3 regions of the Paenibacillus sp. VT-400 genome follow, and region 3 is predicted to be linked to each of the others. Evidence: predicted binding sites of a transcription regulator. Region 3 holds the regulator's gene; each other region holds the start of a gene.
The links. The regulator Rex, encoded in region 3, represses fermentation and respiration genes when NADH is low (regulators of the CRP and FNR family bind a similar motif). The targets are predictions, from matches to a motif close to TTGTGAAATATTTCACAA.

Region 1: EL84_RS21180 (cytochrome ubiquinol oxidase subunit I) is a predicted target of Rex. The motif match lies at 1,571-1,588, and genes of this name have one in related genera.
Region 2: EL84_RS03670 (formate/nitrite transporter family protein) is a predicted target of Rex. The motif match lies at 1,763-1,780, and genes of this name have one in related genera.

Annotation. Positions count from the first base shown of each region.
Region 1 covers NZ_LELF01000067.1:2,370,863-2,374,695, reverse strand. The annotation lists gene EL84_RS21185 (cytochrome d ubiquinol oxidase subunit II) at 1-129, opposite strand, end outside; gene EL84_RS21180 (cytochrome ubiquinol oxidase subunit I) at 129-1,493, opposite strand; gene EL84_RS21175 (MFS transporter) at 1,893-3,287, opposite strand; gene EL84_RS21170 (LysR family transcriptional regulator) at 3,397-3,833, shown strand, end outside.
Region 2 covers NZ_LELF01000047.1:277,074-280,906, forward strand. The annotation lists gene EL84_RS03665 (molybdopterin-dependent oxidoreductase) at 1-379, opposite strand, end outside; gene EL84_RS03670 (formate/nitrite transporter family protein) at 803-1,654, opposite strand; gene EL84_RS03675 (FAD-dependent oxidoreductase) at 2,030-3,391, opposite strand.
Region 3 covers NZ_LELF01000067.1:3,326,056-3,329,888, reverse strand. The annotation lists gene dinG (ATP-dependent DNA helicase DinG) at 1-1,428, shown strand, start outside; gene EL84_RS25210 (redox-sensing transcriptional repressor Rex) at 1,648-2,301, shown strand; gene EL84_RS25205 (amidohydrolase) at 2,288-3,595, shown strand; gene EL84_RS25200 (DUF5590 domain-containing protein) at 3,633-3,833, shown strand, end outside.

The DNA of each region.
Region 1 (3,833 bases), 960 kb from region 3:
CAGATGATCCTGCTTCGTCAAGCGTGCGTAAAAGGCGAAGAAACCTGCTCCAAAATCAATGGAAGCTACAATAAGATAGCCGTACAAGAACAGCCAGAGTACCGAAATACCAATTAATTCATAACTCATTATGCCTGGCCCCCTTTCTCGGCTGATTGATCATGCTTCTCCTTCAACCATTTCTCCATCTCGAGTTCAGCAGGATTGTTATTGAACAACCGTCTCAGTACGACGACACACATAACGCCTAGCAGGATGTAGAGAAGCAAGAAGACGAAAAATAAAATTCTCACACTCGGTGAAGAAGTAGCGGCCTCTTCTACCCGCATATAACCTCGGATGATCCATGGCTGCCGCCCGATCTCTGCATAGAACCAACCCATCTCAACAGCCAGAAAAGCAAGCGGTGCACTCAGTGCAACCATACGAAGCATCCACTTGTTAAACTGATTACGTTTCTTCCAGAATACAAACAGGAAGTACAGACTTGATATAGCAAGCAGAGCGAATCCAATACCAGCCATTAGATCAAACAAATAATGCACAAGTAAGGGCGGGTGTTCATCTGGTGGAAATTCGTTCAGCCCGGTTACCTCGGCGTTAAAGTCTCCAAAGGCAAGGAAACTGAGCAGTTTCGGCAAATGAAGAGCGCCTATAATTTCATGTTCTGCATTCAGCCATCCCAAAAAAATCAAATCCGCGCCGCTTTCCGTCTCGAAATGCCACTCGGCAGCTGCGAGCTTCTCCGGCTGATGCTCAGCCAAAAACTTGGCAGACACATCTCCAGCTAAAGAATTTAACAAACTGAATACCAGCACAACGGCCATCATGAGATTCAAACCTTTTTTGTGGTAGGCCGACACTCCTTTTCTCAGCATCGCAAAGGCTGCTATTCCTGCTAACAGAGCAGCTCCTGTCAGATAAGCCGAGCTTAATACATGGAACACTTTGGAGAACGTCGCTGTATTCAGCATCGCTTGCACGGGGTTCACTGCCATGAATTGACCTGCTTCCATGACAAAACCTTCAGGCTGGTTCATGAATCCGTTCACTGTTGTAATAAAAACAGCAGACATGCCTGCCCCGGCGACAATCGGAATAGTCAGCAACCAGTGGATATACGGATTTTTGAACCGATCCCACGTGTACAGATAAATGCCCAGAAATATTGCTTCAAAAAAGAATGCAAATACTTCCATAAATAGTGGCAGTGCAATGACATTCCCGGCAAGTTTCATAAAATTCGGCCATACCAAGGCCAACTGTAGTGAGATCGCTGTGCCTGTCACGACACCAACCGCGACAGAAATGACAAATCCTCTGGACCACCTCTTTGCCATAAGTATGTAATGGTGATCCTTCTTCCGAATGCCGATGAACTCTGCAATAGCAATCATTAAAGGTACGCCGACACCAAGCGTTGCAAAAATCACGTGGAACCCGAGCGTCAAACCAGTCACTAGCCTGCTCCATAAAACCGTATCAATAGCCATTCTTTGTGTTGCCTCCTTTCAAACTCTGTTCAATTTAGAAACATTCAATATCAGATTTGGCCAAGCTCAATGCAGAGTTGCGAAAAATTTCACAAAGTTAGGTATGACGATATCTTGCCACACCTATAATGCGTTTACTCCTGTAGGCCCCCGATAATAACAAGCATTGGATGCCTATTAAAATCTGATATTAATGCACTTAAAGTACTAACCAAGCCTATTAATCAAAATTATTATATCTTTATTTTTACCTAATTCAATCAAAGACACGGCTTCTACCCTAAACGTTCAAGAAAGGATCAACTCTTTCTGACAACTTGGTGAAAAACAAAAAATACACCCAATGGAGCTATTGATTCATTGGGTGTAAACGTGTTATTGCACGGCAGATTCTCTATTTCACTTGCTTACTTGCTCCGGACTCGCCACACCTGCCTCGTTACGTACGCTCATGATGATCAGTGATGCAGCTAATACCGTAAGGATGATTCCAAGCATCTGAAATCCTGTCACATTAAATGTATCTCCCATGACAATCCCAATCAATAACGACGATAAAATGGTCCCCAGGTAGCGTGATGTATTAAAAATACCCGATGCGACTCCAATCATTTCTTTGGGTGTGCTTTTGAACAGTGCTGCTTGCATACCGACCGCGTTTAGGCCGTTACTTATGCCAAATAAAGCTAAGGCAACAATGATTATGAAGATTGGAGAAGTTTCATTCATAACAACGATTAATATAGAGCCAAATGTCATTAAAGAAGCAGATACGATCAGAGCTGGCCGTGATCCTGATCTGTCAATCCAGCGCCCTGCGATCGGAGCAATAATGACTGAACATAACCCCAAAGCTAGCATGCTCATTCCTGTATGAACTTCGTTGAGATGACGTACCTGCTTCAAATACGTAGGAACTCCAAAAAAAAGTGCGTAAAACAGGATGTTCACCAGCATGTATTGCACATTCACCCAAGTCATCTCCGGATATGAGGCAAACGTTCGCAGAGGGATAAAAGGCGTGGCTGCTTTTAATTCATGTCGGAAGAACATGACGAGTGCGATTAACCCGATCCCCCCTGTCAGCAGATGCCATGTTGAAATATCTCCTGTGGAATTTACTGAAAGTAAACCGATGAGCAGAGTCACCAAAGCTACCGTAAACATCAGGATACCTGGTGCGTCAATTAACGTAAGCCATTGCCGAATGGACATGTGACCAGAGATAGACAGGGATTGCTCGTCCTTCGGGATTGTTTTCCAGGCGAACCAAAAACTTGCCAAGACAAACGGAATATTAACGAAGAATATGCTGTGCCAGTCCCACCAATGAATCAATACTCCACCAATAAAAGGTCCAATTGCAGCCGCTCCAGAAAGGAATATAGCCAAGGTGGACAAGGCGGAGGCTTCTTTTTCAGTCACGTTCATTCTGACAATCGCCATTCCAACGGCCACCATCATGCTTGTGCCAATCGATTGAACGATCCGGAATACGATGAGCCACGAAAAACTGGGAGACCACGGAGCTAGCATGGACGATACAAAAACAATAACAAGACCCATGAGGAATATCTTCCTGCGGCCAAACAAATCACTACACTTGCCCATGACGGGTTGAGCGACAGCACTGGCAATGTAAAATGATAAAATAATCCACGAAACGGCTGTAAAATTAAGTTGATACACTTGTTGTAGCCTGGAGATTGCCACCGAAATCATGGAGGAATTCAACGGATTCAACATAATTCCGAGTCCAACAGCTAACATCAATCCTTTATTTCGAACGTTCATTGGTGCACCTCTCTCTCTTCTGCTGTTATCTTACTTGAACGTATTCATTTATTCCAACGCATTATATGTTATGATTTGATGAACTAGAAGGAATGAAGGAATGGTGCAAATGGAGCTTCTTCAACTAAAATATTTCCTGACGGTGGCCCGATGCGAACATGTTACGGAAGCTGCGGGAAAGCTGCATGTCACGCAATCCTCCCTGAGCAAAACGATACAACGATTAGAGGACGACTTGGGAGTCCCTTTATTTGATCGAATCGGGAGAAAGCTGCGATTAAACGACTTTGGAAGAACATTTCTTCAGCGAACTGAAAAAGCCTTATTTGAATTGGAACAAGGAAAGCGGGAAATCGCTGACCTCTCCAACCCGAATCAGGGTACACTGCAATTGGCAGTGACTACGGCGAGCACATTGCCCGGCATACTGCGGGAATTCCGGAAAAACAAGCCGGATATTCAGTTCCATGTGCAAATGGTTTCGTTAGAAAACATGTCCAGACTTCTACATCGGGGCGAGGTGGACTTTTGTCTCTCCTCCCCTCC
Region 2 (3,833 bases), on a different contig from region 3:
GGTCCATACCGTCTACGCCGAGAATGCCCATGTTACCGTAAAAGCTGTAGGGCAGGATGCTCTCCGGGCCGTAGGTTTCGGACAATGCAATGAATTTGGTCGTAATTTCGTGAATCGCTTCATCCCAACTGATTCGTTCAAACTGGCCTTCACCTTTGGCTCCTACACGTCTCATCGGATATTGTAGACGCTCGGGGTGATATACCCGCTCGGTCATATTTCTGACTTTATTACAGATGGCACCCTTGGTGATCGGATGATCCGGATTGCCTGCCACCTTCACAATTTTGCCGTTCTCTTTATGTAATAACAGACCACAAGTGTCCGGACAGTCGAGCGGGCACACCGCCGCAAATACACCATTCTCCTGATCGATCATCGTAAGGCTCCCCTCTTTAAAAGCTATCCCTATATCATATCTTCTTCGAGGTTATCGCGTAAAGAGAACAGTATGTTTTTGCTTCATATTCGCCGCTATAGCGGCTTTAAATTATTTTCAAAAAAATGTTTTTGAGTTTGATTCAACTTCAGAATTCAGGGGTAAATTAAAAATAAGGCATTAGGCTAGTGTTTCCCCACTTCCTCCTCATGCCATATCATGGACCACTCCCGAAATTCGCCATGAACAGGTTTCGTTCCCCCGAACCTTGTCATGGCGAATTTATTTTGCGTTAAAATCCAATAAGGACACCACAAAAAAACGATCCCGCCCTGCTCCATCACAGCATATTCGCCATGAACCGAGCAAGATCAGAATCGTCTTCACTTCTAATATACGTGTATCCATACCTCGCTGTGCCCTCTATGCTTGTTTGCTCAACATCACTCTAGCCTCCGTCTCCATAGGTTCGATCGACGTCGCCATCTCTGGTTTCACTTTTGGCTCGGCTTGGCGCAGGTACACCACCCAATAGGCTGCAGCTACAAACAGAGCACCACCAGTCAGATTCCCGAGCCATACCGGAATGAAATTCATCACATATTGACCCCACGAATAATGTCCTTCAAAGATTGCCGCCGGGATGAGGAACATATTGGCCACAACGTGCTGGAATCCAATCGCCACAAATGCCATCGTTGGAAACCAAATGCCCAGTACCTTGCCACTCATCGTATCCGAAGCATAAGATAACCACACGGCCAGCGCGACCAGCCAGTTACAGCCGATGCCAGAGATGAAAGCTTGCAGGAAACCATCATGCAGCTTATGCCCAGCCATATCCACCACTTTCGCCAGATATACACCTTCTCCGGTCAGACCCAGCACATGTCCAAACGCGTACGCGACAAACAAAGCTCCAACAAAATTACCAATCGTCACTAAGGTTAGATTTTTCAACATGCTACCCACAGATAATTTTCTTGCAATCGTAGCAAGTGGAACTGCCATCATGTTACCTGTCAGCAGCTCTCCACCACCGATGAGTACCAAGATTAATCCAACCGGGAACACTGCTGCTCCAATCAGATTGACCAGACTTCCCCACTCAGCTGGCGCAGAAGCAATCACCCGAATATCCAGTAGAAACCCCAGCGCAATAAAAGCCCCTGCCAGAAAACTAAGCACCAGTACAGAAGACACCGGATATTGAGCCTTCTTCATTCCTGTTTGCGCCGTATATTGTGCAACCTCAAGAGGTGTTTTTGCTGCCATATCATTCATCCTCTCCTTCATTGTTCATCGTTGGATAAAACCATCTGAATTCCTTTGTTTATGCGTTGAATACCATATCTCAATTGTATCTTGGTACTGCGCAAAACTTTGTGCAAATTATCACAATGTTCTTTAAAAAGATACTTTCAGAGCGTCTTTGAATAGTTAAGTCAGCAAGAGTGTAGTAAGGCCTTTTGTAGCTAAAACAACAAAAAAGAAGACTGACGATATACTCGCCAGTCTTCTCTTTCCTTTATAATCGTCCGCCTTGTTTCGTAATCTTGGCAGTTATCGTACACCTCTTATTTACGGATAAGCATGTTATATTTGTATGGCGTTTATCATGCCCTCTGTTCAACCATCTATTCTGCTTCCTTACACCATTGCTGGTGCTTTTATTTCTATTGGAGGCAGTGCTTGCAGACCCGCCGTGTTCAGGAAGTTCCACGGTTTGTTGTAATGTGGCTGGAAGAAGAAGTCGATGAAGGCCAGCTCATCTACGGTCATGTTATTTTGGATGCAAACCGAGATCGTATTAATCGATTGAGTCAGATCAACCTGAGACATCACCTGTGCTCCAACGATCCGACGAGTAGCCTGCTCATATACTACTTTGAGCAACAGTTTCTCAGCCGTTGGCATGAACTCCGGACGGTAGCTGTCTTCCAGTACGACAGATTCAACAATCAAACCTTCGTCAGCAGCAGACGTTTCCGTCATCCCGGTACCCGCGATATTTTGCTCATAAATTTTGATACCCGATGTTCCTTGTGTACCCATATACGGTGTCGTAGGACGAACCAGGTTACGGGCTACAAGTGTACCCATCCGCACCGCGTTGGTTGCCAGTGGAATGTAAGATGCTTTGCCTGTTGGGTTGTAATGAATAGCACAGCTGTCACCCGCAGCAAAGACGTCTTTTTGACTCGTTTGCATATATTTATCCACGATGATTGCGCCGTTTGGCAGCATATCCACCTGGCCTTTGAGCAGTTCGGTATTTGGACGGAAACCAATGCACAGAATAACCAGATCGGTTTCGAACTCTCCTTTGGACGTGATCACCTTAGTTACTTTGCCATCTTCACCAGTAAACTTCTGTACCGATTGACCAAGAGCCAGCTTGATGCCGCGTCCAGTCAACGTATCTTCAATCGCATCCGTGAATTCAGGGTCCAGGTATTTGTTCAAAATCCGGTCCACACTGTCGATCAGGGTAACTTCCTTGCCATTCATTTGGAAAGCTTCGACCAGTTCTACGCCGATATATCCTGCACCTACAACGGTAACACGTTTGGCATCTTTGGCTTTTTCAATAATCGTGTTGGAATGATTGTAGTTTTTGCAAAGTAAAATGTTATCCATCTCGATGCCTTCAAGCTTTGGAACGACAGGCCATGAACCCGTTGTCACGATCAGTTTGTCAAACGTATCTTCAAATTCTTCCCCGGTTTGCAGGTTTTTAGCCTGAAGGGTATGGCCCTTGGCATCTACTGCTGTTACTTCATGAAGCATCTTAGTCTCAACACCAAGCTCTGCCAGTTGATTAGGCGAAGAATAGAACAAGCCGTCAGGGTCTTTCACAACCCCACCTACGTAGAGCGCAATGCCACAAGATAGGAAGGAGATATTGTCATTGCGCTCATACACCGTGATGGTAGCATCCGGGTACAATTTGGCGGTATTTACGATGGCTGCGGTTCCTGCGTGTGTACATCCGATAACTGCGATTTTCATTAAAAGTTCCTCCTCGAAATATATAAATGAGTTTGAATATAAGGTTGTTATGGTTGTGAAACATTTCACTTCTTGTTCGAAACAGTGTATGTGATTTATTTCACTTTATACACTCATTATAATGTGATATTTTTCACATTGCAATAGGTTTTGAAAAAAAAGTTTGTCGAAGGAGGTCATTCACCTGTATTTAAGCCTTGCTTCCCTTCATTGTATTGATTTCATTGTCCCCGGATTTGGGCGCGTTTATGCTATGTAATGGCTTCCGTGATCCCTGTATGAATGCAGTGTGGACGTATAAAGTTAGAGTCCTCTCTTACATTCATGTTTTACTTGTACAAAAAATAAATGGCTTCAATTTTCATTACAGGGTTGATTTCATGGATCCGACTCCTACCTGTGAAGAGAATAAATCCGCGTATATAAAATAATCAAAGAAGCC
Region 3 (3,833 bases):
GGTAAACATCTTGGAATGCATATGAAATATTTCACCTTGGTTCATACACTGACCCGCCTATTTAAAGACAGTCGTAATGGTCAGCTGCCTATGCTTCGTTCGCAGTTATCCGGGCATGAAAATTCGGTGCAATGGGGCTCCATGGTGGATCAGATGTTCCCGCTCGCTCTTGAAGTTAAGGAGCTGTGGGATCGTATGAGCGATGCCTTGTTTGGTCTGTTGCCTGAACGAAGTGATGCTTCACCGGGAGAGACGGGGCAATTTTCACTGCGTCTGAAAGCATCTCAGAAACCTGCAAAATGGCAGGAGTTGCAGGATCTGGAGAACCAGATCTATGTGACTCTGGGCGATTTGGTTCGCAAAGGGGACAAATTGCTGCTTGAGGTGAAAGAAGATCAGGATGATTATCAATCGGATAGTCTGATCACGGACATTACAGGACTGCTGAAAGATCTGACCACATTGAAGGAGAATCTACGTTTCTTCATGCGTATGGATGATGCCAAAACGGTGTACTGGATGGAAGCCAGCGGCCAATTCCGCAGCAAATCTCTCCAGCTGTATGCCGTACCTGTAGATGTGAGTGCACAACTTAAGGATTTATTTTTTGATAAAAAGAAAAGTGTTGTGCTTACATCGGCTACGCTTTCGGTAGATAAGTCATTCCAGTTCATGATTGAACAGCTTGGCTTGCAGGAAGCGGCCGAGAACAATCGGCTGTTAACGTCGATGTTGCCATCACCTTTCAACTATCGCGATCAGGCACTTCTGGTGATTCCGCGTGATTTCCCGAGTGTGAAGGGAAGTGTGGGTGATGCGCACTTTGTTAATATGCTGGTGCAATCACTTGCAGAGACGGCAATTGCTACGCGTGGACGCATGATGGTTCTGTTTACTTCATACAAGATGTTGCGACAGGTCTATGATCCGCTGAAGGAGGCACTGTCTGGCAACGACATCTCGTTGCTTGGGCAAGGCGTTGACAGTGGAAGTCGTTCCAAATTGACTCGCAGGTTTCAAGATGCCAAAGCAACGGTACTTCTGGGCACAAGCAGCTTCTGGGAGGGTGTAGATATCCCGGGAGACGCGCTAACCTGTCTCGCTATTGTTCGACTGCCTTTCCAGCCACCGAATCATCCGTTGGTGGAAGCCAAGAGTGAGCTGCTTCAGGAACAGAAGAAAAATCCGTTCATGAAACTGTCCGTGCCACAAGCGGTCATTCGTTTCAAACAGGGATTTGGCCGATTGGTGCGTACAGCAAAGGACAGAGGAATTGTCATTGTTTATGATACACGGGTGATTGAAGCGTACTATGGTAAATTCTTTTTATATTCATTACCTGGTCCCAAAATGGAACACATGCTCACGGAGCAGATGGTTCCACGAATTACCGAGTGGTTGGAAAAACCTGCTAATGAACAAAAATAATGGTTGTTTTGTTCGTTATATCATTGCATGACACTATCGTTTGGCGTTAAACTTTATTAGATATTTCCGTATCCGATTAAAGCAGTTGCACGTAAGAACTTATAACCCAAATTACAAGGAGCATTCTGTATAAAATGTCACGTTTATCTTTGAGTTTTATACAGAATGCTCATCTTTTCATCTATTATTTTATCGTGGCCTTGGTAAGGGGGAGCAAGAATGAAATCGGATAAAATTTCGGAAGCGGTGGTACGACGTCTGCCTGTATACTTGCGTTATTTGAACGAGTTGCATCAGCGTGAGGTGGCTACTGTTTCTTCTCAAGAGCTTGGACAGAGGCTGGATCTGAATCCGGCCCAAATTCGTAAAGACCTGGCTTACTTCGGTGATTTTGGTCGTAAAGGGATCGGGTATGATGTATCATATCTGATCGAGAAAATTCGTCACATTCTCAAAATTGATCAGCAAATTAATGTAGCTCTGGTAGGCGCGGGTAACCTAGGACAGGCCTTGTCCAACTACAACGCATATCTGAAAGACAACATGAAGATTGTTGCAGTATTTGATGCATACGGACCGAAGATTGGTAGTCAAATCAACAGTTTGACGGTAAAACCAATGGATGAATTGACGGAAGCGGTTAAAACGGAAAATATTCGCATCGGAATTATCACGGTTCCGGATACGGAAGCCCAAAATGTAGCCGATCAGCTTATTGAATCAGGAATTGAAGCGATCCTTAATTTTGCACCAACCATTCTAAAAACACCGCCGCATATCCGCATTCACCATGCTGACTTTACAACGGATCTGCTTAGTTTGGCCTATTACTTGGAGACTGGAAAGGACGACGAGGAAGATGACAACAAATAGATGGGTAATTCACAACGGCAAATTTGCCGTTAATGAAGGCGGCACAACATGGAACGTGGTCCACGGATACATGGTTGTTGAGAATGACAAGATTGTGCATATTGGTGAGACATTGCCGGATGAAGACAAAAATTGTACCAAAGTGGATGGAAAAGGACTGTTCTTCCTGCCGGGTCTGATCAATACGCATGGTCATGCAGCGATGTCGTTGCTCAGAGGGCACGGAGACGATCTTGCATTGCAAGTATGGTTGCAGGAAAAAATGTGGCCGATGGAAGCGAAAATGACTTCAGAAGATGTATATTGGGGAACTTCGCTATCAGTGCTTGAAATGTTGAAAGGCGGAACTACAGCTTTCCTGGACATGTACGATCACATGGATCAAGTTGCCAAAGTTGTGGAGCAATCCGGCGTTAGAGCGGCACTGGCACGTGGTGTAATCGGGCTGTGCTCGGAAGAAGAACAATTGCGGAAGCTGGAGGAGTCGGCAGCGTTTGCACGTGAGTGGAATGGACAGGCAGATGGTCGCATTACAACCGTAATCTCGCCACACGCCCCATATACATGCCCTCCTGACTACATAGAGAAGCTTGTGCAGGTCGCGAACGACCTAAACCTTCCCCTTCATACACATATGTCGGAAACGCTTCGTGAAGTCGAGCAGAACGTGGCTGATTATGGACTGCGTCCTGTGGCACATCTGGAGAAACTGGGCTTTTTCTCTCGTCCATCCCTGGTTGCACATGCGGTGCATCTGAATGACGAAGAGATTGAGATTCTGGCCCGCCATGATGTGGCTGTATCCCATAACCCGGGAAGTAATCTGAAACTCGCTTCCGGTGTTGCGCGGGTACCTGCGTTGCTGAAAGCAGGAGTTACCGTGTCACTCGGAACAGACGGTCCAGCAAGTAACAACAACCTGGATATGTTCGAGGAAATGAGACTGGCTGCATTGATTCACAAAGGTGTATCTGGTGACCCGACGGCAGTGCCAGCAGGCGAAGCGTTATTACTCGGAACGTCATACGGTGCCAAATCCATCTTCTTGAATAATACCGGAGCACTTCAGGTTGGCATGAAGGCTGATTTTATCGCCCTTAACATTGAACAGGCACATTTCTATCCACATACAGACCTGATCTCACATACGATTTACTCGGCTTCTGCCAAAGATGTTGAACACGTATGGGTGGATGGAAAACAAGTAGTGAAACATGGCGAATGTCTGACGCTGGATGAAGAACGCATTTTGCGTGAGTCTCAATTGGCATTTGATGGTCTGCTTGCTCGTTAATTGCAGGACAGCATCATAGGGAAAGGAAGTTCGGCTTTTGAAGAAAAAAAAGAAGTGGATATGGATTTCGCTGCTTGCACTGGTTCTGATTCTGTTTGGACTTCAGCGTTATTACGTTCATGTCACGCAGGACCAACGCAAGGAAGAAGCGCTCGCCATACAAGCAGCACAGGAGCAACTGGGCATTACATCCTATGATGAATTGCGCAAGTACATCTGGGGAGACAAAGAAGGCTCT